DNA from 3 places in the Alishewanella sp. HL-SH06 genome. Region 2 is predicted to be linked to each of the others. Evidence: predicted binding sites of a transcription regulator. Region 2 holds the regulator's gene; each other region holds the start of a gene.
What was found. The regulator FliA, encoded in region 2, starts transcription of late flagellar genes. The targets are predictions, from matches to a motif close to CTAAAGNTNNNNNNNNNNNNGCCGATA.
Positions count from the first base shown of each region.

Region 1: the regulator FliA is predicted to act here: its motif matches at 1,862-1,888, upstream of pomA (flagellar motor protein PomA).
Region 3: the regulator FliA is predicted to act here: its motif matches at 2,784-2,810, upstream of ACUJFK_RS09720 (VC2046/SO_2500 family protein).

Region 1 covers NZ_CP199752.1:1,383,314-1,391,393, forward strand. The annotation lists gene dxs (1-deoxy-D-xylulose-5-phosphate synthase) at 1-609, opposite strand, end outside; gene ispA ((2E,6E)-farnesyl diphosphate synthase) at 624-1,511, opposite strand; gene xseB (exodeoxyribonuclease VII small subunit) at 1,514-1,756, opposite strand; gene pomA (flagellar motor protein PomA) at 1,968-2,738, shown strand; gene ACUJFK_RS06455 (flagellar motor protein MotB) at 2,735-3,685, shown strand; gene thiI (tRNA uracil 4-sulfurtransferase ThiI) at 3,770-5,227, shown strand; gene ACUJFK_RS06465 (ketopantoate reductase family protein) at 5,224-6,114, opposite strand; gene ACUJFK_RS06470 (VanZ family protein) at 6,090-6,461, opposite strand; gene ACUJFK_RS06475 (YajQ family cyclic di-GMP-binding protein) at 6,545-7,027, shown strand; cobalamin riboswitch at 7,104-7,303, shown strand; gene ACUJFK_RS06480 (TonB-dependent receptor domain-containing protein) at 7,340-8,080, shown strand, end outside.
Region 2 covers NZ_CP199752.1:2,815,130-2,823,209, reverse strand. The annotation lists gene flhB (flagellar biosynthesis protein FlhB) at 1-160, shown strand, start outside; gene flhA (flagellar biosynthesis protein FlhA) at 348-2,456, shown strand; gene flhF (flagellar biosynthesis protein FlhF) at 2,466-3,890, shown strand; gene ACUJFK_RS12950 (MinD/ParA family protein) at 3,883-4,749, shown strand; gene ACUJFK_RS12945 (RNA polymerase sigma factor FliA) at 4,758-5,477, shown strand; gene cheY (chemotaxis response regulator CheY) at 5,520-5,903, shown strand; gene ACUJFK_RS12935 (protein phosphatase CheZ) at 5,930-6,682, shown strand; gene ACUJFK_RS12930 (chemotaxis protein CheA) at 6,698-8,080, shown strand, end outside.
Region 3 covers NZ_CP199752.1:2,086,047-2,094,126, reverse strand. The annotation lists gene ACUJFK_RS09735 (GGDEF domain-containing protein) at 1-1,053, opposite strand, end outside; gene ACUJFK_RS09730 (SulA-like leucine-rich domain-containing protein) at 1,204-1,638, shown strand; gene ACUJFK_RS09725 (YchJ family protein) at 1,787-2,263, shown strand; gene ACUJFK_RS09720 (VC2046/SO_2500 family protein) at 2,276-2,752, opposite strand; tRNA gene ACUJFK_RS09715 (tRNA-Tyr) at 2,861-2,945, shown strand; gene deoC (deoxyribose-phosphate aldolase) at 3,287-4,018, opposite strand; gene ACUJFK_RS09705 (M48 family metallopeptidase) at 4,254-4,961, opposite strand; gene xthA (exodeoxyribonuclease III) at 5,059-5,874, shown strand; gene yfbV (terminus macrodomain insulation protein YfbV) at 5,903-6,343, opposite strand; gene ACUJFK_RS09690 (PTS glucose transporter subunit IIA) at 6,872-7,378, shown strand; gene ACUJFK_RS09685 (ArsC family reductase) at 7,385-7,741, shown strand; gene dapE (succinyl-diaminopimelate desuccinylase) at 7,753-8,080, shown strand, end outside.

The DNA of each region.
Region 1 (8,080 bases), 1.4 Mb from region 2:
ACTGCCCGATAAAATGCGGGCAAAGTATTGGTTTAACGCGCCAACGTTCTCTGAAATAGACATTTCATTGTCATTTAAGATCACTAGCATGTCCGGTTTAATTTCACCTGCGTGATTTAAGGCTTCAAATGCCATACCTGCTGTAATGGCGCCATCGCCGATAACCGCAACAACTTTACGTTGATTCTTAGCTTGTTGTGCTGCCACTGCCATGCCTAAGGCTGCGCTGATGGAAGTACTGGAGTGGCCTACCGATAACACGTCATAGACACTTTCTTCCCGATACGGAAAAGGATGCAGGCCTTCTTTTTGGCGGATGGTATGCATTTGATGACGACGACCCGTGAGGATCTTGTGTGGGTATGCCTGATGACCTACATCCCAGATCACCCGATCAAAAGGCGTGTTGTAAACATAGTGCAGGGCAACAGTCAGTTCGACGGCACCTAAACCTGAGGCAAAATGACCACTACTTTGGCTAACGGTTTTTAATAAAAACTGCCGCAGTTCATGGCTCAGTTGGGGTAAGGTTTCCTGAGGTAATTGCCGAAGTTCATCGGGCAAATTAGCCTTAGTTAACAGTGGATATTCCGTCATATCAATTTGCATAACAAATGCCTATGTTAAAACTTTCTGGCAATAATATAGTGGGCAAAGCGTGCAAGCTCAGCCGTATCGTAGGGTAGCCGTTCGAGGGCGGCAAGGGCTTCTTGATAAAGTTGTGCCGCTTTATCTTTGGCGCCCGCCAGCCCCAATAAGGCCGGATACGTAGCTTTGTTGGCTTTAAGATCAGAACCCTGTGTTTTTCCTAAAGTGGCCGTGTCGCTTTCAATGTCCAGAATATCGTCCTGCACTTGAAAGGCCAAACCTAGCGCACTAGCAAACTTTAACAAATCCAGCAGGATTTGTTCATCTTCTACCGGGCTGGCGTAATAGGCTAGTTTAACTGTGCTTTCAATTAATGCACCCGTTTTTAAACGATGCATTAACTCTAATTTCTCTAAGGTGATTTTTTGATTGGTTTGTGCCAAGTCTATCGCTTGGCCGGCACACATGCCGGTGGCGCCTGCTGCTTGTGCTAGCGTTTTCACCATTAACACCTGCCGACGTGGGCAAACCTGTTGGTAATCATGACTGCTCAATAGCTCAAAAGCAAAAGCTTGCAGTGCATCTCCGGCTAAAATCGCCGTGGCTTCACTATAAGCTTTATGGCAAGTGGGTTTGCCGCGGCGTAAATCGTCATTATCCATGGCCGGCAAGTCGTCATGAATTAATGAATAACTGTGGATCGCTTCAATTGCCACTGCTGGGGCATCGAGATCAGACAGTTTAGCACCTAACATTTGACCTAGGCTGTATACCAGAAAAGGTCGAACCCGTTTGCCACCCAGCAACAAACTGTAAGCCATGGCATCATGCAACAAGAAGTTCGTCGGAACTGTTGTAGCAAGCGCCTGTTGCAGTTGTTGTTCCACCCGCTGCTGAAATAGCGATAGACTGGTTGGGGCCAAGGTTAGTCTCCTGTTTGCGGCTCAAACGGCTGCAAAGGTTCAGGTTGTTGTTGTAACAAAATCTGGACTTTTTGTTCCGCCGCGTGCAGTTGCTGCTGACTGTGTTTGACCAAACTGATCCCACGCTCAAATTGACCTAAGGCTTGCTCTAAAGACAGCTCACCCTGTTCCAACTGTTGGACGATGTGTTCGAGTTCTTGGATGGATTGTTCAAACTGACCTGGGTCTGCAGATTTTTTACTCATATTATTCCCCAAAAAAACTGTGCGCAACCTTATCGTAGCAGGCTATTATGGTCAATGAAATTGCGTATAGTAACGACTAAATTGGTATTCTTTGCTGATTTATTGCTTAATGATTCAGAGTTAAGGTCGATAACTAGTTTGCAGCTGATATAAAATAACTAAAATTAAGATTCAAAAGCCAGCCCCGGCACTGTTTTGGAAGGAGTAGGATGTGGATTTAGCGACCCTAATCGGATTGATTGGCGCAATTGGCTTTATTGTAATGGCGATGTTTATCAGTAGTAGCGGTGACGTCGGCATGTTTGGTGATTTGGTCTCGGTGCTTATTGTATTTGGTGGCTCGGTATTTGTTGTACTAGCTAAATTTACCTTGGCTCAATTTTTAGGTGCAGGTAAAGCGGCTGCCAAAGCCTTTATGTTTAAAATTGAATCACCAGAAGAATTAATTGAAAAGGCCGTGCAATTAGGTGGTGCCGCACGTCAAGGTGGTTTTTTAGCCCTAGAAGAGGCTGAAATTCCCAATAGCTTTATGCAAAAAGGCATTAATATGTTGGTGGATGGCCATGACGCTGATGTCGTGCGAGCAACCATGCAGAAGGATATTTCGTTAACCGAAAAGCGCCATGAAACAGCTATTGCTATTTTTCGTAGTTTGGGTGACGTAGCACCGGCTATGGGAATGATCGGTACCTTGATTGGTTTGGTGGCGATGTTATCTAACATGGATGATCCTAAAGCCATCGGCCCGGCGATGGCGGTGGCATTGTTAACAACGTTGTATGGTGCCTTTGTTGCCAACGTTATGGCCATTCCGTTGGCCGACAAATTAGCGATCCGCAACCAGCAAGAAAAACTAAACAATATGTTGATCTTAGATGCGGTATTAGGCATTCAAGATGGGCAGAATCCAAAGGTTATTGAAGGGATTTTACGTAACTATTTAGCGCAAAATAAACGCGAAGTAGCAGGAGAGGCGGCATGAGTGACGAAGAAGAATGCAAATGCCCACCGCCTGGGTTACCCGCTTACATGGGAACCTTTGCTGATTTAATGGCGCTTTTGATGTGCTTCTTCGTGTTGTTATTAGCATTTTCTGAAATGGACGTGTTGAAGTTTAAACAAATTGCCGGCTCTATGAAGTTTGCTTTTGGTGTGCAAAATAAAATTGAAGTGGATGATATCCCCAAGGGAACCAGTGTTATTGCCATGGAGTTTCGCCCTGGGCGGCCTGATCCCACGCCAATTGAAACGATCCAGCAGCAAACCATGGAAATGACCCAGCAAGTCATTGAATTTCAAGCGGGTGAAGAAGACTCTGCCGGCGGGCGCCAAGACCAACGCGATGATCAAACCGGTGGGCAATCGGCATTAAATGCTGAGGAGCAAGAAGCTGCCGAGGCTACAGCCGCCGCTGCCGCAGAAGCCGCTCAAGAGCAAGTTAATGAAACGGTGAAGAAGTTAGCTGAAGAGCTGGAGCAACAAATCGTTGACGGCGCAGTCGAGTTAGAATCATTGGGGCAGCAAATCATTATTCGTATCCGCGAAAATGGCTCTTTCCCATCGGGCTCTTCTTTTTTACAGCCGCGTTTTATCCCGATAGTGCGGCAAATTGGGGTGATGCTCAATGATATTCCCGGTGAAATTACCGTCAGTGGGCATACTGATGATTTTCAGGTGGGTGATGAGTTACATGCCAACAATTGGGATTTATCGGCTAAGCGAGCCGTTTCTGTGGCCACCGCTTTAATTGCTGCGCCGGGCTTTGATCGAAACCGCATTGTCGTGGTAGGGCATGCTGATACTCGCCCCTTGATGCCAAATAATAGTGAGCTAAATCGTCGGCGTAACCGGCGTGTCGAAATCTCGATCATGCAGGGCAAGCCTAAGGTGTCTGAACCAATCAGTTTTGAACCGGCAACGAATCCTTGAGTCAGCAAACGCCTAATCGCTTGATTAGGCGTTTTTGTTACGCTTAGTTATAATGCGCAACATTGTTAGCTAAATGCGCCCATCATGCTCGAATTTATTATTAAGTTGCATCCTGAAATCGCCATCAAAAGTAAGTCGGTGCGCAAGCGTCAAACGTTGCTGGTGGAGCAGAATCTCAGAACTTTACTAAAACATCTGCCGCATAAAGTGAAAGTCACCGGTTATTTTGATCATCTAACGGTCACTAGCCAATACGAGACAACCGCTTGGCGCCAAGAATTAATTACACGTTTAAAATGTATCCCCGGTATTGTTACCTTTGCTCAGATGCAAACGCGCCAGTTCACTGATTTAGCCGATCTTTTTCAGCAAGTTGCGGCGGTTTATCAGTCTCAAATTATGAATAAAAGCTTTTGTGTCAGGGTGAGACGCCAAGGTGAACATGCATTTAGTTCACTCGACGCCGAGCGTTATATTGGTGGCGGCTTAAACCAATTAGTCAGTAGCGCGCGAGTGCAATTAAAGCAGCCTGACTTAGAGATTAAACTAGAGATTAAACAGCAGCAATTTTTACTGGTCACCGAAAGCTTCACAGGCATGGGCGGCTTACCGATCCCATCGCAATCGGATGCCTTGTCGTTGATCTCAGGCGGTTTTGATTCGGCTGTTGCCAGTTATCTAATGATCCGCAAGGGTTTACGTACCCATTATCTGTTCTTTAATTTAGGCGGTGCAGCGCATGAGAACGGTGTGCGCGAAATCGCCTTTTATCTATGGAAAACCTATGCAGCCTCGCATCGGGTGAAGTTTGTCAGTGTCGACTTTGCCCCCGTTGTGGCAGATATTTTGGAGCATGTGCCCACGGGTTTAATGGGTGTCGTTTTAAAACGCCTGATGATGCAGGTGGCCAGCGCTATGGCTGAAAAGCTTGGGATCTCGGCGGTGGTTACCGGTGAAAGTATTGGCCAGGTCGCGAGTCAAACGCTGGCTAACTTAGCCGTGATCGATCAAGCGAGCCCCAGCTTAGTTTTGCGGCCGCTTATTTATCATGACAAACAAGATATTGTGGATTTAGCACGACAAATTGGTGTGGCCGAGTTGGCGGGAAGTATGCCGGAATATTGTGGCGTGATTTCACAAAATCCGACAGTGAATGCCATCCTCAGCGAAGTCATCACAGCCGAAGCACTGCTCGATCCGCGCAGGATAAATCAAGCTATTGAGCAAGCTAAAATCCTCGATATTCGGACCGTTGAATATCAAGCAGAACAACAAGCGGGTGTTATCGCTACCGAAGCGATATTACCGGCTAACGCGATCGTGTTAGATATTCGCAGTCAAGACGAAGTCGACGCGCGGCCACTGCAATTACAGCAGCATCAGGTACTGACCATTCCGTTTTACCGTTTAGCCACGGCGTTTGCACAGTTAGATCAGCAACAGCAATATTATTGTTACTGTGAACGTGGCGTGATGAGTCGTTTGCAGGTTTTATTGCTGCAAGAGATGGGATTTAACAATGTTGCAGTGTATCGGCCTTAAGTAACTTGCAGCGCTTGCCATAGCGCTTGATTGGCCGGAACCGCTAGCTGATGTTTTGCCGCCGTGGCGACAATAAAGCCGGTGATCACGCTAAGCTCGGTGGGGCGGCCATGGTAATGATCTTGCTGCATTGATGAATAGTTATTGGCCGTCGCGGTGATCACTTGTTGCACTTGGGCAAGGGTTGCCGCAAACGGCAAATCAACTTGTTCAAGCGAGGCCAGCTGACAGACTTCGCTGACAATTTGCTGCAATTGAGGTTGATGCTCTGCCGCCGCTAAAGCACCATTTTTACAATTTAAAACTGCGGTGAGCGGGTTAATAGCCGCATTAATCGCCAGCTTTTGCCATAAAGCCGCTATGATATTCTCGGTGACGGTTAACGGGCCCAAGGCCTGATGTAAAGCCGTGAAAACGGCTTTGCATTGTGCGCTCGCGGCTTCATTCAGTGGGCTTAGCATACTTTTACCTTGGCCGGTATGGCGGATCTGCTCCGCTTGTCGTAAGGCTCCATGGCTAGTCGTTAAAAACCAGATCCCTTGTTTAGCTCGTGCAAATTGCCGTAATGCTGCAAGGTCTGGCATACCATTATGGGAAACGACAATTTGGGCGTTGTCAGTGAGATGCGGTTGTAGTTGGGCTAAGGCTTCGGTAACGGCATAGGCTTTTACCGGTAAAAACAAGGCATGGATGGGGGAGACTGCCGCTTGAAAATGGCATTGTTGCTCGGTGTCATCTAGCGCCAAAAAGCGCACGCTCAATGATTTAGGTTGACGCAACCACAAACGTACTGGCGTATCAGCCTGTTGCCAACGACAGGCAGCAAGCAGGCCAATAGCGCCTTGGCCAACGACGGTCCAGTTTAACGCTTGCTGCGTGGTCGCCATAAATGCCACAGTTTACGCACAACAAAAAAGGTTAAAACCCCAGCCATATCAGCTACCCAATCCCAAAAATCGCCCGTGCGTCGCGTATAGTTTTCTTGTATCACTTCAATTAAGGCGCCATAGATTGCCATTAAAAGTAGGATCTTCCAAAACACTGCCCGAAAGCCTTTCCAAATTAAGCCACTGAGTACAAAGAAAATACCAAAATGGGCCACTTTATCGAGATTTTCAATTTTAAAAAAAGACAATTCGCCAGCAAGCTTGTGGCCGTTAATCTCGGCCATAAAGCCAAAAGTGGCTAACAGCAAACATAATAAAAACAAAAAGCGATAAAACGATTGTGGCACGTTCTCACCTCCGATAAATGGGGCTCGGATTGTAGCAGTTTTCTGGTTATAATCACCAGCATAGACCGAGATAGGAGAGCAAGATGCCCGCTTTTGATATAGTTTCTGAAGTCGACCAGCAAGAAGTACTAAATGCGGTCGATAATGCTAACCGTGAATTACAAACGCGTTTTGATTTTCGCGGCGTAAATGCTGAATTTACCCTCAAAGATAAACAAATTAACATGGTGGCTGAGGCAGAGTTTCAGTTACAGCAAATGCTCGAAATCTTTTTTGCCAAAGCGGTGAAACGCAATCTAGATGTGCGCTCTTTTAAAGAAGGCGATGTAGTGCACTCGGGTAAAACTTACTGTTTAGCCTTATCGCTGCGCCAAGGTATCGAAACGGATATGGCGAAAAAGTTGGTTAAATTAATTAAAGACAATAAGTTAAAAGTGCAAGCCGCTATTCAAGGCGATCAAGTGCGCGTTACTGGTAAAAAGCGCGATGATTTACAAGAAGCGATTGCGGCGGTGCGTGCAGCTGAATTAGAGCAAGCTTTTCAATTTACCAACTTTCGCGATTGATTTGCAGTTAAGACTTCTAGAAGTCTATTGACTTGGCGCTGATTCAGCGTAAACTTGCGGCGGCTCTTGATAGAGCCGCCGCTTTTTTAGGTGCTTGGTCGCGGCTTTTTAATGTCATCGACCAAGTTAAACGGGAATCTGGTGTAAAACCAGAGCTGCCCCCGCAACGGTAAGCAACTTAAAGTATTTCATCCGCCACTGTCGCAAGATGGGAAGGCGAAATACTCGCGTCAGCAGGTTGTTAGCCTGGAGACCGGCCTAAAAGTCCTTCAAACCAAAGAAATGTGCGGTGGGCACATTGCTGGAGTATCTATGTTTAAACCTTCTTGGGCGCTGCTGTTGTCAGCCGTGCCTACTGCTGTATCCGCGACTGACGCGGTCGAACATATCAGTGTTTACGCTAATCGCACCCCTGTAGCCACTTCCGAAGTGTTAGCCAGTGTTTCTGTGCTAGATCGTGCAGATATTGAGGCTCGTCAAGCCAGTGATTTACCTGCTTTATTAGCGCAATTACCCGGTATTACTATTTCTCGTGACGGTGGCCGTGGCCAAAATAGCGGTTTGTATTTGCGTGGCGGGAATAATGGCCATACGCTCGTATTGATTGACGGCGTGCGCAGTGGCTCTGCCACCTTGGGTTATAAAACCTTATCGATGTTGCCCTTAGCGTTAATTGAACGAATAGAAGTGATCCGTGGCCCTCGAGCGGCATGGTATGGTGCTGACGCCTTAGCTGGGGTAATTGCTATTACCACTCGTCAAGCCAGTGGCGTGGAATTAACTGCGGATGTTGGCAGTTATGGGCAGGCTGGTGCTGGTATTAATGCGAGTCAACATCATGGCGATCTGACTCTGAGTGCTAGTGCAGGGTATAGCCGGGCCGATGGTTTTAATGTGCGTACCGATTTAGATAACGATCGAGATGGTTACCAACAACGTTTTGCTAAACTGGTGGCAGCTTATCAAACCCGATTGGGTCTTTGGCGTGGTCAGGTAGATGTTAATTCCGGTTTTTATCAGTTTGATACGGCCTGGGGCAGTGAAGATCAAGCT
Region 2 (8,080 bases):
CACGACTAAACTTGATCACCCGATCCCCGAACAATTATTCGCGGCTGTGGCGCAAGTGCTCGCTTATGTTTTCCAATTACGCTTGTATCGTAAAGGCAAAGGCACTCGGCCGAAAAATCTGGCGAAAGAGCTACCCATCCCTGATGAATTTAAACACTAAACACTAAACACTAAACACTAAACACTAAACACTAAACACTAAACACTAAACACTAATTAGCGAAGCGTGCCGATAAAGTGTCGGCACGGTTTTATCGCTCATTTAGCTGCTTTTCAATAACCTCACCTGATACTGGAACGTTTATTGCTTTAGCCTGTTGTTCCGTCATTAAATTGTCAGGTTATCCATGCAGTTGAGCCAGCTTTACAGTAAATTTGATCGATCCCAACTTCAACACCTTAAGGGTGTCGGCACGCCAGTCTTAATTTTGGCGGCATTGGCTATGGTGGTATTACCGCTGCCACCTTTTATGCTGGATGTCTTATTCTCTTTTAATATCGCGCTGGCGCTGGTGGTGTTGCTGGTCACCATCTATACCAAACGGCCGTTAGATTTCGGTATTTTTCCCAGCGTGATTTTAATTGCGACCATTTTACGTTTAGCGCTTAACGTAGCCAGTACCCGTGTCGTGTTGCTGGAAGGTCATAATGGCGGCGATGCGGCCGGTAAAGTCATTGAAGCCTTCGGCTCGGTCGTTATCGGTGGTAACTATGCCGTGGGTATCGTGGTCTTCCTGATCCTAATTATCATCAACTTTGTGGTAGTGACCAAAGGTGCCGGTCGTATCGCAGAAGTGTCTGCACGTTTTACCTTAGATGCGATGCCTGGTAAGCAAATGGCTATTGATGCTGATTTAAATGCCGGTTTAATTACCCAAGAAGAGGCCAAAGCACGTCGCGAAGATGTGACTAACGAAGCCGACTTTTATGGCTCGATGGACGGTGCCAGTAAATTCGTAAAAGGCGATGCTATCGCCGGTATCGTTATTTTGGTGATCAACCTGATTGGTGGCTTGTTTATCGGCATGATGCAGCACGATCTGAGTTTTGGCGATGCGATGGAAATTTATACTTTGCTGACCATTGGTGATGGCTTGGTTGCGCAGATCCCGGGTTTATTATTATCGATTGGTACTGCCATTATCGTCACCCGCCAAAACAAAGAAGGCGATCTGGGCAAGCAAATGACCAGTCAGTTGGGGGATAACACCCATGTGTTGTTTGTCGCCGCTGGCGTGATGACATTAATGGGCGTTGTGCCCGGCATGCCACACTTTTCATTCTTATCCCTAGCAGCGTTATTGGGCGGCGTAGCTTGGTATATTAAAAAAATTGCCAGTGAAAAAGCGACGGCCTTGCAACCGCGCGCAGCCACGGTTGGCCAACCTAAGCCTGAATCACAAACTGTGAAAGAGATCGGTTGGGACGATGTGCATGGCGTTGATACCATTGGTTTAGAAGTGGGTTATCGTTTGATCCCGCTTGTAGATAAAGCCCAGGGCGGCGAGTTGTTAAATCGGATTAAAGGCGTACGTAAAAAGCTATCACAAGAGTTGGGCTTTTTGGTACCGCCAGTCCATATTCGCGACAACCTTGATTTAGAGCCGAACAGCTACCGGGTGGCTCTGATGGGCGTAACCAATGGTGAGGGGGAATTACGCCACGATAATGAGTTAGCCATTAACCCTGGCCAAGTGTTTGGTACGGTAAAAGGTATTGCCACCAAAGATCCGGCATTTGGCTTGGATGCAGTGTGGATCAGTAAAGATCAGCGTGAACATGCTCAAACACTAGGTTATACCGTGGTCGATGCGGCCACCGTTGTTGCTACGCATCTTAGTCAAATTTTAACTAATCATGCCGCCAGCTTATTAGGCCATGAAGAAGTTCAAAATTTGTTAGATATGCTGGCCAAGCACTCACCTAAGCTAGTGGAAGGCTTAGTCCCTGAAACACTGCCACTGACAACCGTAGTAAAAGTGCTGCAAAACTTATTACACGAGGGTGTGCCTATCCGTGATATGCGCACAATTGTACAAACTTTGGTGGAATATGGCGCAAAAAGTCAGGATGTTGATGTGTTAACTGCGGCTTGTCGTATTTCTTTACGTCGGCTTATTGTGCAAGAGGTGGTGGGCAGTAAACCTGAGATCCCGGTGATTACTTTTGCGCCTGAGCTTGAACAAATGTTGCATCAATCCATGCAGGCTGCGGGTAACGATGGCGCAGGTATTGAACCCGGGTTAGCCGATCGCATTCAGCAGTCATTACAAGAAGCGCATCAAAACCAAGAGTTGACCGGTGAAAGTGCCATTATGCTGACGTCAGGAATTTTACGCTCAGTCATGGCACGATTCGTGAAATACACTATCCCAGGACTACGAGTGTTGTCATATCAAGAGATCCCCGATGACAAACAAATTCGAATCGTTAGTGTAATCGGTCAGCAGAATTAGGAGTAACTCATGAAAATTAAACGCTTTGTTGCCAAAGATATGCGCAGCGCCCTGGCAGAAGTCAAAGAGTTCCTCGGCGCCGATGCAATTATTTTATCTAATAAAAAAGTCGCTGGTGGTGTTGAAATTGTTGCGGCGATTGATGCAGAAGCCCCAGCAGCAACACCTCGCCAAGCCACGCCATCACAGGCTTCTAATACTGCAGAAACGATAGCAAGTGCCAGTGCACGCGCCGAGCCTCGCTTTAGTGTCAGTGTTGATGACGAGCCAGAAGCGGATCCAGCAGATTCATTACGCGCCTTACTCGCCAGACAAATGATCAAGCAACAAGGTCGGGAACCGCAAGCCCCCGCAGCGGCACTAACCAAGCAAAAGGTTGCTGAGCCGGCGTTACAAAAAGCCCCACAATTTGAACGTCAAAATTCTGGCAATACTCAAGCTCAGTCAGCACAATGGCAAGAAATTAGTCAAGCCCAGCAAGCTCAAGCACAATTAATGCAGCAACAGTTCGCCCAAATGCAAACTGAGATGCTGTCGATGCGCCAATTACTGCAGCATCAAGTCTCGGGTTTAATGTGGCAAGATTTAGCTCGGCGCGAGCCCGTGCGGGCACTTGTGATTGAAAATTTGCAACAAATGGGCTTGTCTGAGCAAATCGCTGATCAGTTAGCCTGTTTCATGCCCGATGATTTAAATGCCGCTGCTGCATGGAATACTGCGCTAGAATTACTCACAGGGCAGTTAAATACCACTAATGATGATATTTTGCGTCGAGGCGGGGTTATTGCCTTAGTCGGCCCAACAGGTGTAGGCAAAACCACCACCGTAGCCAAACTTGCCGCGGGTTTTGCCAAACGACACGGTGTTGATCAAGTGGCTTTAATTACCACAGATTGTTTTCGGATTGGTGCTTTTGAACAACTGGCGACATTTGGCCGCATTATCGGTTGCCCAGTTAAACAGGCGAAAGATAGCGAAGAGCTGGCGATATTGTTGAATCAGCTACAACAGCGTAAACTGGTCTTAATTGATACTGCCGGCATGAGTCAACGCGATGTGCGTTTAGCCGAGAAACTTGCGTCATTGGTCCATAATTCTCGTGTTAAAATAAAAAGTTATCTGGTATTGTCAGCCACAGCTCAGGCGCGCGTGATGCAAGAAAGTGTGCAACAATTTAAACGCATTGGCTTATCAGGTTGTATTTTCACCAAATTGGATGAATGTTTAAGTTTAGGTGAAGTGATCAATGTGGCATTACAAAATGCCTTGCCGGTCAGTTACCTAACACATGGCCAACGTGTGCCAGAAGATATTCGGATTCCTGACGCGGCCGATTTAGTAAAAGAAGCGGAGCAGTTACGTCAACAACACAGTGATAACCGCCATCAATGGTATCAAGACGACACAACGCAGGTAGCAGCTGCCTATGCCTAAAGATGTATTAGCCGATGATCAAGCCAGTGGCCTTAGAAAAATGAAAAAACAGATGGTAAAAGTGATTTCCATAACCGGCGGTAAAGGTGGCGTGGGTAAAACCAACGTTACATTGAATCTGGCTATGGCGCTGGCCCAGCTGGGGAAAAAGGTTTTAGTACTTGATGCCGATCTCGGTTTAGCCAATTGCGACGTGATGTTGGGCTTGCGCGTCGATAAAAATTTATCCCATGTCCTTGCTGGATCGGCTACTTTAGACGATATTTTAGTAGAGGGGCCTTACGGTATTAAAATTGTGCCTGCCACCTCCGGTAGTCAAAATATGACGGAGCTTTCTCCGGTAGAACATGCTAGTTTAATTCGTGCCTTCAGTGAATTACACACGCCGGTTGATGTATTATTAGTTGATACCGCCGCGGGTATCTCCGATATGGTGCTTAGTTTCTCTCGTGCCTCGCAAGATGTCTTAATGGTCGTATGTGATGAACCCTCTTCCATTACCGATGCTTATGCTTTAATGAAGATTTTAAGTCGCGACCATGGCGTCGATAAATTTAAAATTGTAGCGAATATGGTGCGCAGCCTAAAAGAAGGCCAAGAATTATTTGCTAAACTGACTCGTGTTACTGATCGATTTCTTGATGTCAGTTTAGAATTAGTGGCCACCGTGCCACAGGATGAAAACGTGCGCAAAGCTGCGCGCAAACAGAAAGCTTTTATTGAAGCCTTCCCAACAACACCGGCGAGTATGGCAATTAAAACCTTAGCGCTTAAAGCCGTGAAATGGCCGTTGCCAGGCAGTGCATCTGGGCATCTGGAGTTTTTTCTGGAGCAGTTAGTACAGCCACAGTCTGATTAGGGGGTTCTGTGAACAGTAAGCTTGCCGCTTATGGTGGCGTAGACCACATGCAACAGTTAGTGGAGCGACAAGCTCCGCTGGTCAAACGTATTGCCTATCACTTATTGGCCCGTTTGCCGGCCAGTGTGCAAGTCGATGACTTAATTCAATCTGGGATGATCGGTTTAATTGAAGCTGCGAAAAATTTCGATGGTAGCAAAGGCGCGAGTTTTGAAACCTTTGCAGGCATTCGTATTCGCGGCGCCATGCTAGACGAAATTCGTCGCGGCGATTGGACGCCGCGTTCAGTGCATCGTAATTCCCGTTTAATTGCCGACACCATCGCCGAGCTAGAAGCTGAGTTGGGTCGCGACGTTAAAGATTATGAAGTTGCAGAAAAACTTGCTATATCATTAGATGAATATCATCATATGATTAGTGATGTTAGCTCGGGTCGAATTATTGGTATTGAAGACCTTGGTATTTCTGAAGACGTGTTGGTCACTGCTGATGATAGCGATACCGATCAGTTATATCAGCATCAAGCTAACAGCGCCTTTAACGATGCACTTGCCAAAACTATCAGCAGTTTACCAGAGCGAGAAGCGTTAGTGCTGTCGCTTTATTATAATGAAGAACTAAACTTAAAAGAGATCGGGGCGGTGCTGGATGTTAGCGAGTCTCGTATCAGTCAGATTCATAGTCAGGCATTGGTGCGTTTAAAAGGCCGAATGCAGGCTTGGTTGTAATGCATCCATATTATCTGGATGACTTTCTCTTCGGAGGGGACTTTGAATAAAAATATGAAAATCCTTGTGGTAGATGACTTTTCTACTATGAGACGCATCATCAAAAATCTGTTGCGCGATCTAGGCTTTACAAATATTTCAGAAGCAGATGATGGCAGCACGGCTTTACCAATGTTACAAGGCGGAGATTTTGACTTCGTGGTCACAGATTGGAATATGCCGGGTATGCAAGGTATCGATTTGCTAAGAGCAATTCGAGCCGATGCTAAGCTGAAGCACATTCCGGTGATGATGGTAACGGCTGAAGCTAAAAAAGAACAAATCATCGCGGCAGCTCAAGCTGGCGTTAATGGTTACATCGTCAAACCTTTTACTGCTGCAACCTTACAGGAAAAGCTGGCGAAAGTATTTGAGCGGATCGGTTAAACCGTTTCTTGCCAAGGAGTAAAGCCATGCCTGTGAGTAAGGTCCCATTAATTACGCTTGAACAAGCAAAAGAACTCGTTCAGCTACTGGAGATTGGTGAGCAAGAAGTTGCTAATCAACTGGTGCAACAGCTAGGTACGCCTGGCTCGTCTGAGCTATTTGCTGAGGTCGGTAAAATTACCCGACAACTGCACGATTCCTTAAAAAACTTCCGAATTGATCCTGCTCTTAGCAATATTTTGCAAGAAGATATTCCTGATGCGAAAAAGCGCTTAAACCATGTTATTGATATGACAGAGCAAGCCGCTAACCGTACCATGGATGCCGTAGAATCTTGTTTACCGATTGCGGATGAGATCACTAAACAACTTGGGCAATTAATGCCGCAATGGCAAAAGTTGATGCAGCGCGATTTGCCCTTAGCTGAATTTAAAGCGCTTTGTCATAATATTGATGGTTTTTTACAAAAAACTTCGAGCGAATCATTACGTCTAAACAGCTTGTTAACTGACGTTTTGATGGCGCAAGATTTTCAAGATCTTACTGGGCAGATTCTTCGCCGTGTGATTGAACTAGTACGAGAAGTCGAAGAAAGCCTTATCGGTCTTGTTACTGCTTTTGGTAAATCCAGTTCGCAATTTCTGGAACAACAACCCGCAAAAAGTAAAACTAAAACGTTGGTTGCTGCCGAAGGCCCGATTATTGATGCCGCTGAGCGTGCAGATGTAGTAAATGGTCAGGACGATGTCGACGACTTACTGTCTAGCTTAGGGTTTTAACTGAGGTGTCTGCAGATGAGCTTTGATATGGACGAAGATATTCTTCAGGATTTTCTGGTAGAAGCCGGTGAAATTTTGGAGTTGCTGCAAGAACAGTTAGTTGAGTTAGAGAATAACCCAGATGACGCGCCGCTACTTAATGCCATTTTCCGTGGTTTTCACACGGTGAAGGGTGGGGCGGGGTTTTTATCGCTAACCGAATTAGTTGACGTTTGTCATGGCGCGGAAAACGTATTTGATATTTTACGAACAGGCAAACGCTCGGTAACGCCAGAATTAATGGACGTGATCTTGCAAGCGCTCGATTCGGTCAACAGCATGTTTACCGAAGTCAAAGCTCGGCAACCGTTAACGCCAGCGGCGGCTGATTTACTAGCGGCACTCCATCACTACAGTGAACCTGCCGCTGCAGATCCGGTCGCTGAAGCGCCAGCAGTGCCAGCGCCGCCAGCCGCAACGGCTCAAGCGGCTGCCGAAATTGAAGATGCGGGTGATATCGACAGTATTTCTGAAGCAGAATTCGAGCGTATGCTTGATGAGCTGCATGGCAGCGGTGCCCCCGGTCGTGATAGTGCGCCTACTGCGACAACGAGTGCTGATCTTGGCGCTGATATGTCTGATGACATTACCGATGACGAATTTGAAAACCTGTTAGACCAGTTACATGGTAAAGGCAGTTTTAACAGCGACACTCCAGCTAAAGTTCCTGCAGAGACTGAACCCGTCAAGCCAAAAACTGCTGCGCCAAAAGATGACGAAATTACTGACGACGAGTTTGAAGCCTTATTAGATCAATTGCATGGCAAAGGCAAAGCGCCAGTGACACCCCCGGCGGCTAAAGCTACGGAGCGTCCAGTTCCACCTGCACCGGTAACAACACCGCAAACGCCTGCCGCAACGGCTGCACCAGTTGTGGCAACGCCAGCGGATAAAGGCGCACCGCCGGCTGCCGCTGCAGCTGAAACAACGGTACGAGTCGATACTAAACGCCTCGATCAAATCATGAATATGGTTGGTGAGTTAGTGTTGGTGCGCAATCGTTTGGTAAGCTTATCTAGCTCAACGCAAAACGAAGAAATGACTAAGGCGATTGCCAACCTTGACGTGGTCACTGCGGATATTCAAGGCGCGGTGATGAAAACGCGCATGCAGCCCATTAAGAAGGTATTTGGTCGTTTCCCTCGTGTGGTGCGTGATTTAGCACGTTCTTTGAAAAAAGATATCGATCTAATTCTTGAAGGTGAAGAAACCGATTTAGATAAAAACTTAGTGGAAGCCTTAGCCGATCCGTTAGTCCATTTGGTGCGCAACTCGGTTGACCACGGCATTGAAATGCCTGATGTCCGTGCAGCTGCAGGTAAGGCACGGACCGGTATTGTGAAATTAGCGGCTACCCAA
Region 3 (8,080 bases), 730 kb from region 2:
ATCTAAACTACATTCAGCATCAACCATGACGGCTTGCGTATTCATGATCTGAGCAATTGTCTTTTTTTCATTCAGCGCTCGACCAAAGTTTTGCGAGAAAAGTGCTTGTAACTCAGAACGACAAATTAAACCTACTGGCTTATTATCATCTACCACCGCGAGAGTTTGTAAGCGGTGATCTTGTTCAAACATAGTAGCAACTTGCAACGCGGTTAATGAGGCTGAAATCGGCGCAACCGCCAACAAAAGTTGCAAGATATTATCTTGACTCTGAACCGTCGGCTTAACTTCAAGTAAGCGCTTGTTCGCGAGATTCTGCATAAAACTGACTTGTGGCCGTCCGAGCAAATAACCCTGGGCAAAATCAGCACCTAATTCTTTACACTGAAAGAGTTCTTCCTGCGTTTCAATCCCTTCGGCAATAATCAACGCACCGGTAGCTTTAGCTAAACTGATAATATTTTTAACAAAGGCCTTTTTGGTCGGGTCACGATGAATTTCGCTAATGAAATAACGATCAATTTTAACGAAATCAGGCTGCAACTCTGACCATAGCTTCAAACCCGAAAAACCACTGCCCAAATCATCAATCGCAATTAAAAAACCCAGATCGCGATAATGGTTCACCGCTTTAATTAATAAACTCGCCTCTTCTACTTGGTATTGTTCCGAAATTTCAATCACTACCTGTGACGGATCTAAACCGGCTTTTTGTAACATCGCTTTGGTTAGGCCGCTAGGATGATCAGCGGTCAGTAATAATAGTGGATTAACATTTAAGAATAATTTACTAGTGACGCCTGCACTGGCAAAGGCTGCAATACTCAACTCTCGGCAGAGCAGTTCTAACTCGGCTAACGCATCGCACGCAAGCGCGGTTTTAAACAGTTGCAAAGGCGAATGCAGCGGGCTGTTCGATGGGCCACGAATTAACGCCTCATAACCGAAAATCTGCGCAGTATTTAAAGTAACGATAGGTTGAAATAACGGCTGAAGCGCTTTGGCCTGCAAAATACTTTGTAGCTCAACACAAGACTGTTCTGAAGTTGCCATACATCAAATCCAAAATTAACAACAATAAAGAATATGCAGGTTGTATGACAACGATATGACTAAAAAAACAAACACAAAACACTTGCTTTTTATTTGAACAAAAACTACTGTATAGGCATACACTGTATAAATAACCAGCTAGAGGTTTACATGCTTATTACCAGCAAAACGGCACACCATGATACTCAACTTCGCAACAGCAAATCGTTAAACAATATTGCTGTGCCTTCCACGCAGGCCTCGGCATATCAACAGCATGATAATATCGAACTACAACTATTAAAGTTGCTACAACAACATCGCGATGTAGATGGCTGGATCGTATTAATCGCACCGAAAGTGAAACCTAATAAAAATTTTTGGGCAAGCTGCCAGATCCCTCTAGAAAAAATCTTAATGATTCATCCGCACCAGGTTAAGGATTTAGCGAAAACGGTACAACGCGCGATAAACAGTGCTAGCTGTAAAGTTGTGTTGCATGGTGGTGAATTAACTGATGAGGAAGCAACGCAATTAGCGCAATTAGCAGAGAAGCAGCAAACTGCGTTGTATCCCTTAACACAGGCAATGGTGAAACAACATTAAAACTCTATATCAGTGACAAGTGACAAGTGACATACTTTATCTAAGCTATGCATCACAATACTTAACAAAAAACGATAAATCATCAATAAAGTGAAACACCCTGAGCTGGCTTAGGGGTAAACTAACACGCATTAATGTGGAGATAACGATGCTGTGTTATTGCTGTTCAAAAAAACCGTTTATTGAATGCTGTGCCCCTTATGTATTAGAAGGTGAATTAGCACCAAATTGTGAAGCCCTAATGCGTTCACGTTACACGGCCTATTGTCTTGGTCAGATTGACTATGTTTACCAGACTACGCATCCAACACAACGTTCAGCTGAATTGATAGAAGAAATTCAACAGTTTGCTGATAGTGTGCATTTTTTTAAGTTAGCGATCAGCGAGAGCAACCAGAATATGCATAAAGGTGAAGTAAGTTTCAAAGCCTACTTTATTATCGATAACACCGTTGAAGTGATCACAGAACAATCATTTTTTGAATTTATTGATAAATGGTATTACCACAGTGGCAAACTGTCAGCCACACCAAGCCATAAGTTAAAACGTAATGAGCTTTGCCCGTGTGGTTCATTGATAAAAGTGAAACATTGTCAAACTCATCTAATAAGCGGTCAAGCATAAGATCAAGAAGCACTAAAGCGGTAAAGGGTTAGCATTCAGTTCTTGCAGCATTTCATATAACACGGTTTCGTCCCCTTCTTGGATCGGTGGTTCCTTGCCACTTAGACGACGTATAGCATGCTGATCTAAATTACTCATCAAGCGACCATCTAATTTTTTGGCATCATCTTTTCTAACCCAAGGCTCAGGGGTTAAAGCGCTTTGTAATTTCAATTGGCGTAAACTCGTTTGCGCAGATCGATTAAGTTGCGCTAACACAGCCGCATCAGTTTCTTGCCATGCAAAACTGCGGCGTTGACGCACAAATAATTGCTGATAGAGCGTTGCGTTAACCTCAACGCTTTTAGGTAATGGCGTATAAAAAGCCGCCATTTCTTGTACCGCCGGAGACAACACCGCTAACCACAACGCAAAATCAGCACGATGCTGTTGTTGCAGTGCTTGGTTAAGCGTTGTACCCAGTTGCCATTCGTTAATGATTGCTTGCATTATCTACACTTTTTAGCCTAACTGTTTGCTTTATCGGCAAACAGTCAAAAAACTTTAGTAAAGTGCTTTACTTAAAAACTGAATTTGATAATATGCGCCTGCACTTGTGGAGGGGTTCCCGAGTGGCCAAAGGGATCAGACTGTAAATCTGCCGGCACTGCCTTCGAAGGTTCGAATCCTTCCCCCTCCACCATTTCTCTTTATATCTAAGTTCTTCAATTTAAATCTAAACGCTATAAAACACTCTTAGGGCAAGGTGAGAACCTTCACCAGGTTTGACAATGCGCAGCATTGACCAGCGGAACAACATGGCGCTTGCCTGAAAGGCGAGCAACGCAAGCAATTTCTTCTTCAGCAGCCTCTTTCATATTCAATTCATCGTGTTATCAGCAAAAAATGCTGTTACGACTGACTCATTGTCGCGATTAATTAATGCTGTCTTTATAAGCAAAAGCAAATAATGGCATAACAGCCAGTACTTGCTCGTACTTATTGATAATGACTATAACGTTGTCTTTGGTTAAAAGGCCGTAACTAACTGGCAAGTTGCTGACATAGCTCAGTTAATAAGGTACTGGCACCAATACGTAGCCCTTCGCTTTGTGCCGTTTTACCCGTCACTTGCTCATATAAACTGACTATCTCTAATGCTTGCTCAACGGTTTTGACACCACCTGATGCTTTAAATCCTACCGAGCGATCTGCGGCAGCTATACTGGTTAAGATGATTTTAGCCGCTTCCAAGGTAACGCCAACCGGCACTTTACCGGTTGATGTTTTAATAAACTCGGCACCACTATCTATAACCAATTCACTGGCTTTAGTAATTTGTTGTGCGGTTAATAGCTCACCTGATTCAATAATGATTTTTAAACACAGACCTTGGCTTGCTTCACGCACCGCAGCTAAAAACTGAGCAACTTCGGTTTCTTTGCCGCTGAGTAAGGTTTGATAAGGTAAAACACAATCAATTTCCGTCGCACTGGCTTGGCGTGCTGTAGCGATGTCTGCTAGTACGGTAGATAAGGGTTGATCGCCAGTTGGAAAGTTAACAACCGTCGCCAGTGCCACAGTTTCATTAGACTGCGTAATATGTTTACGGGCCTCGGCTAAAAATTCAGGATACACACAGAATGCGGCCACCGGCGCGGGAGTTACCGGTAATTGGGCTAACCAATCGGTCATTTGACGCTGATCATCGTTATCTTGTAAGCGTGTTACATCTAATAGTTTAAGCAGTTGCAATAAACGAAGGGGATTCATCATGGTTAGTTGCCTGTCTGTTTCATTATTATTAATTACCGTCTAATTAATCGCGGTATGCTCACCTAGTGAGGGCAGAGATTAAACTAAAATAGCGATTTAATGCAAAATCTAATAAATAATTATGCCGCAATGGAATCTTTTTATAATCAGTGGGTCTTAAAAGGTGTGTTATCCCTGGATGTATTCTCCTTTTAATCAATTTATCTTGATACCGACCTTTAAAGGTCGGTTTTTTTTATAACAACAACCGCTGATGTTGCTTTAGCCACTGCTCCGCTAACCTGTAATCAGCAGAAAACTTTGCTACGCGTTGCCAAAAAGCGTTTGAATGATTCATGTGGGTTAAATGTGCTAATTCGTGCACAACAACATACTCTGCTACCCAAGTAGGCGCTTGCATCAAGCGCCAATTAAACCCTACCTCTGACAAACTATTGCAAAACCCCCATTTACGCTGCCAGTTACCAATACGGATTGCCTTTGGCTTACACCCCATAAGCTGAGCTTGAGACGCTACCGCTTGCTGAAAATACTGTTCAGCCAGCGGTACAAAATATTCTTGCAGTTGTCGATTCAGGTATAAAGCACGTCGTTCTGGCTTCACCCGCGTTGGGATCGATACTTTACACTGACGCTCCGTCATTACCACATTGGCTTTGGCCGCTAACTGCCAACAAAATGGTATCGATTGCCCTGACACTAAAATTTCATGACGATCTAACGCTGCCACGGCGCTATCAGCTTCGGCTTCCGTTCGAGCAAGGTGTAACAAGATCCATTGTTGTTTGCGCGCTAATAACGCAGAGATGAACTGACTTGAAGTGCCTTTTGGTGCTCGAATGGTCAATTGCCCTGCCTTAATGGCCAATTGCACAGAACGTCGCCGACTGTAGATGACTTGATAGTTAAAAGGCAAAGCTGTTTGCCCAGATAATATTGCCAAAGATTGCTCCGGATCCGAGTTTGTCACAGGTCGTGCTGATCTGGATTACATGGTATGATCAACAATAAGCGTTAACAGGTCTTAATTCGGATAGTGTATGAAAATAATTTCTTTTAATATTAATGGTATTCGCGCCAGGCTGCATCAACTTCAAGCATTAATTGAAAAACATCAACCTGACATTATTGGTTTACAGGAAATCAAAGTACATGATAGTGAATTCCCATTAGCTGATGTTCAAGCAATGGGTTATCACGTTTATCATTTTGGCCAAAAAGGGCATTATGGTGTTGCCATCATGAGTAAGAAACCGGCCAGCGAAATGCAATATGGTTTTCCCGGCGATACTGAAGATGCTCAACGTCGAATGCTAATTGGACAATTCGATTTAGCCGATGGCAAACGCCTAACTGTGCTAAACGGCTATTTCCCGCAGGGGGAAAACCGCGAGCACCCGATAAAATTCCCAGCCAAAACTCAGTTTTACGCTGATTTGCAACATTACCTAGAAACTTCGCATAACAGCGAAAAGGACTATGTGGCCGTAATAGGTGATATTAACATCTCGCCTATCGACTTAGATATCGGCATCGGCGAAGCCAATGCCAAACGTTGGTTACGTGAAGGTAAGACCTCTTTTTTGCCGGAAGAACGTGCTTGGCTACAACAATTGAAAGATTGGGGCTTGATCGACACTTTCCGTGCACTGCATCCAGAAACTGGCGCACAATACAGTTGGTTTGATTATCGCTCGAAAGGTTTTGATGATAATCGTGGATTACGCATAGACGTGGTTATGGCTACCCCGTTGCTGGCGGCTAAGTGTATTGAGTCAGGCATCGATTATGAACTCAGGGGTATTGAACGCCCATCTGACCACGCCCCTGTTTGGTCAGTATTTAATTTAGCTTAGCTTGAGCCACTGTCATGAATGCGTCTTGTTAAAACCAACGGCGCATTACCGTATTGTCTAACTGCTGATAAGCCTGTTGAAGTAGTTTAGCCAGATCGAAATAGCTTTTTAACGAGCCAGGCTGGCTTTGTAATTGGCCATGCTTGATGATTTGCTCACGAATTTCGTTTCCCCAATTTATCAGCGCTGGAGGTAAACTGTTGTCAGCTCGTATGCCTAGCCAATAAAAACCCTGCAATGGTAACGCGGCTAAAAACAACATCATGGCAATAATCTGACCGAGATGTTCTGCACCAAGCAATTTGAATTGGACTAAAGCCGTAATTACCGATAATACCGGCAAAAAATGAACGCCTTTACGCGTTAAGAAAATGACTTTATTTTCAGGGAAAATAGCATTTAATTCTGGTTTAGTCGGCCAAGTACGACTATAACGAATACCTTGGCTTAGAATACGAATCAGCTGCAATTACTCTACTCCCGTGCTGGCCTAGTTTGATAACTTTAGCATACTTTTAATTGTTCTAAACAAAATAAAAATGCCATTGAAACGTTAATGAAAGACACAGTGACGCCTCAGATTTAACAAAATATAAACAACAAGATATTTAAACCAAATTGATAGCAAAAGTCTGCTTTTTTTACGTTCTCTGTACTTTTTCGATCATGACAGACTAAACAAAGAATATGCCAAAATAAAAATCCAATAGAATACAGAACGATAAACAAGATAAACCGTGTTATTCACAATGTTATTCACAGAATCTGTGGACAACATGAGGCTTGTTAATAACGGTTTAATGGCTTAACGACTGTTTTTTTGCTAGTGGAAATCGTTAATTAAGCTACAAATTTGAGCAAATACGGCAAAAGCAGCAGTTTTATGGCCAAAAGCGCTGCTATCGCTTTAATGCTGGGCTACATAAGGTAGTGAAAGATGCTGATATTGCAAAAACTTTAAGCTATCATCAAAGCTTCATGATCTTGGAGAGCAACAGTGCAGCAATCAGTCATCATCTGGCAACAAGATTGGACCACACTAGAAGGTTTTATTATTAAAAGCCCGTTTAGTGGTCAGGTCTTACCGATCAGCATGCATCCTGAATTACTGTATCAGCAGGATATTTTTCCGGCGACCTTATGCTGTAAATTACAACAAGGTACGCTTTATGCTCCATTCAGTGGCCACTTTACAACAGCCAGAGCCGGTGAGCGTCGTTTAATCTTTACTCATACTTCGGGGCTAACGCTGACAGTCGATTTGCCTTTTGCTATTAGCATCGATCACGGCAAAGGCTTACATTGGCTGTGCCGAGCACCACGTGAAGTCAAGGCAGGTACACCGATACTGCAAATCGACTTAGCGTATTGGCAATTAGTGCTCGATGAACTGTATTGTGTCGCGAGCTTATCTTTACCGAGCAAACTCGATAAGTTACTCAGCCGACAAGCTCAAGTGCTAGCCAACCAAGATCCTCTTTTTGTTCTGCAATTTAAAAAGTAAAAAACTATGATTACCTTATACGGCATCAAAAACTGTGACACCATCAAAAAAGCCCGACGTTGTTTAGAGCAACAAGCGTTAGCCTATCAATTTCACGATTATCGCACCGATGGCTTGGACGCTGAACTGCTAGCGCGTTTCGCCGCGGAATTAGGCTGGAAAAATTTACTTAATACACGTGGAACAACTTGGCGTAAGTTAGCTGACAGCGATAAAGCGGAGATCAACGAAACACGTGCTTTAGCCTTAATGCTAGAACAACCTGCGCTAATCAAACGACCAGTATTACAACATAACGAACAACTGTTACTGGGCTTTGATGAGCAAGCTTATCTTGCTTTATCTGCCTCTTCTGAAAAATAGGTAATTCATTTATGACTGATCTCACCAATCCGGCCAGCAACCCAACATTAGCGCTCACCATAGCGTTAATTGAACGGGCGTCAGTGACACCTGAAGATGCCGGTTGTCAGCAACTGATGGCGGCACGTTTAGCTAAAGTGGGCTTTAATATTGAGATGATGCCGTTTGCAGATACGCTCAATATGTGGGCACGCCATGGTCAAGGCAAACCGTTATTTTGTTTTGCCGGTCACACCGATGTAGTACCGAGCGGTCCTGTCGATGCATGGCACACCCCCCCGTTTCAGCCAACCATCATTGGCGATACCTTATTTGGTCGCGGTGCTGCCGATATGAAAG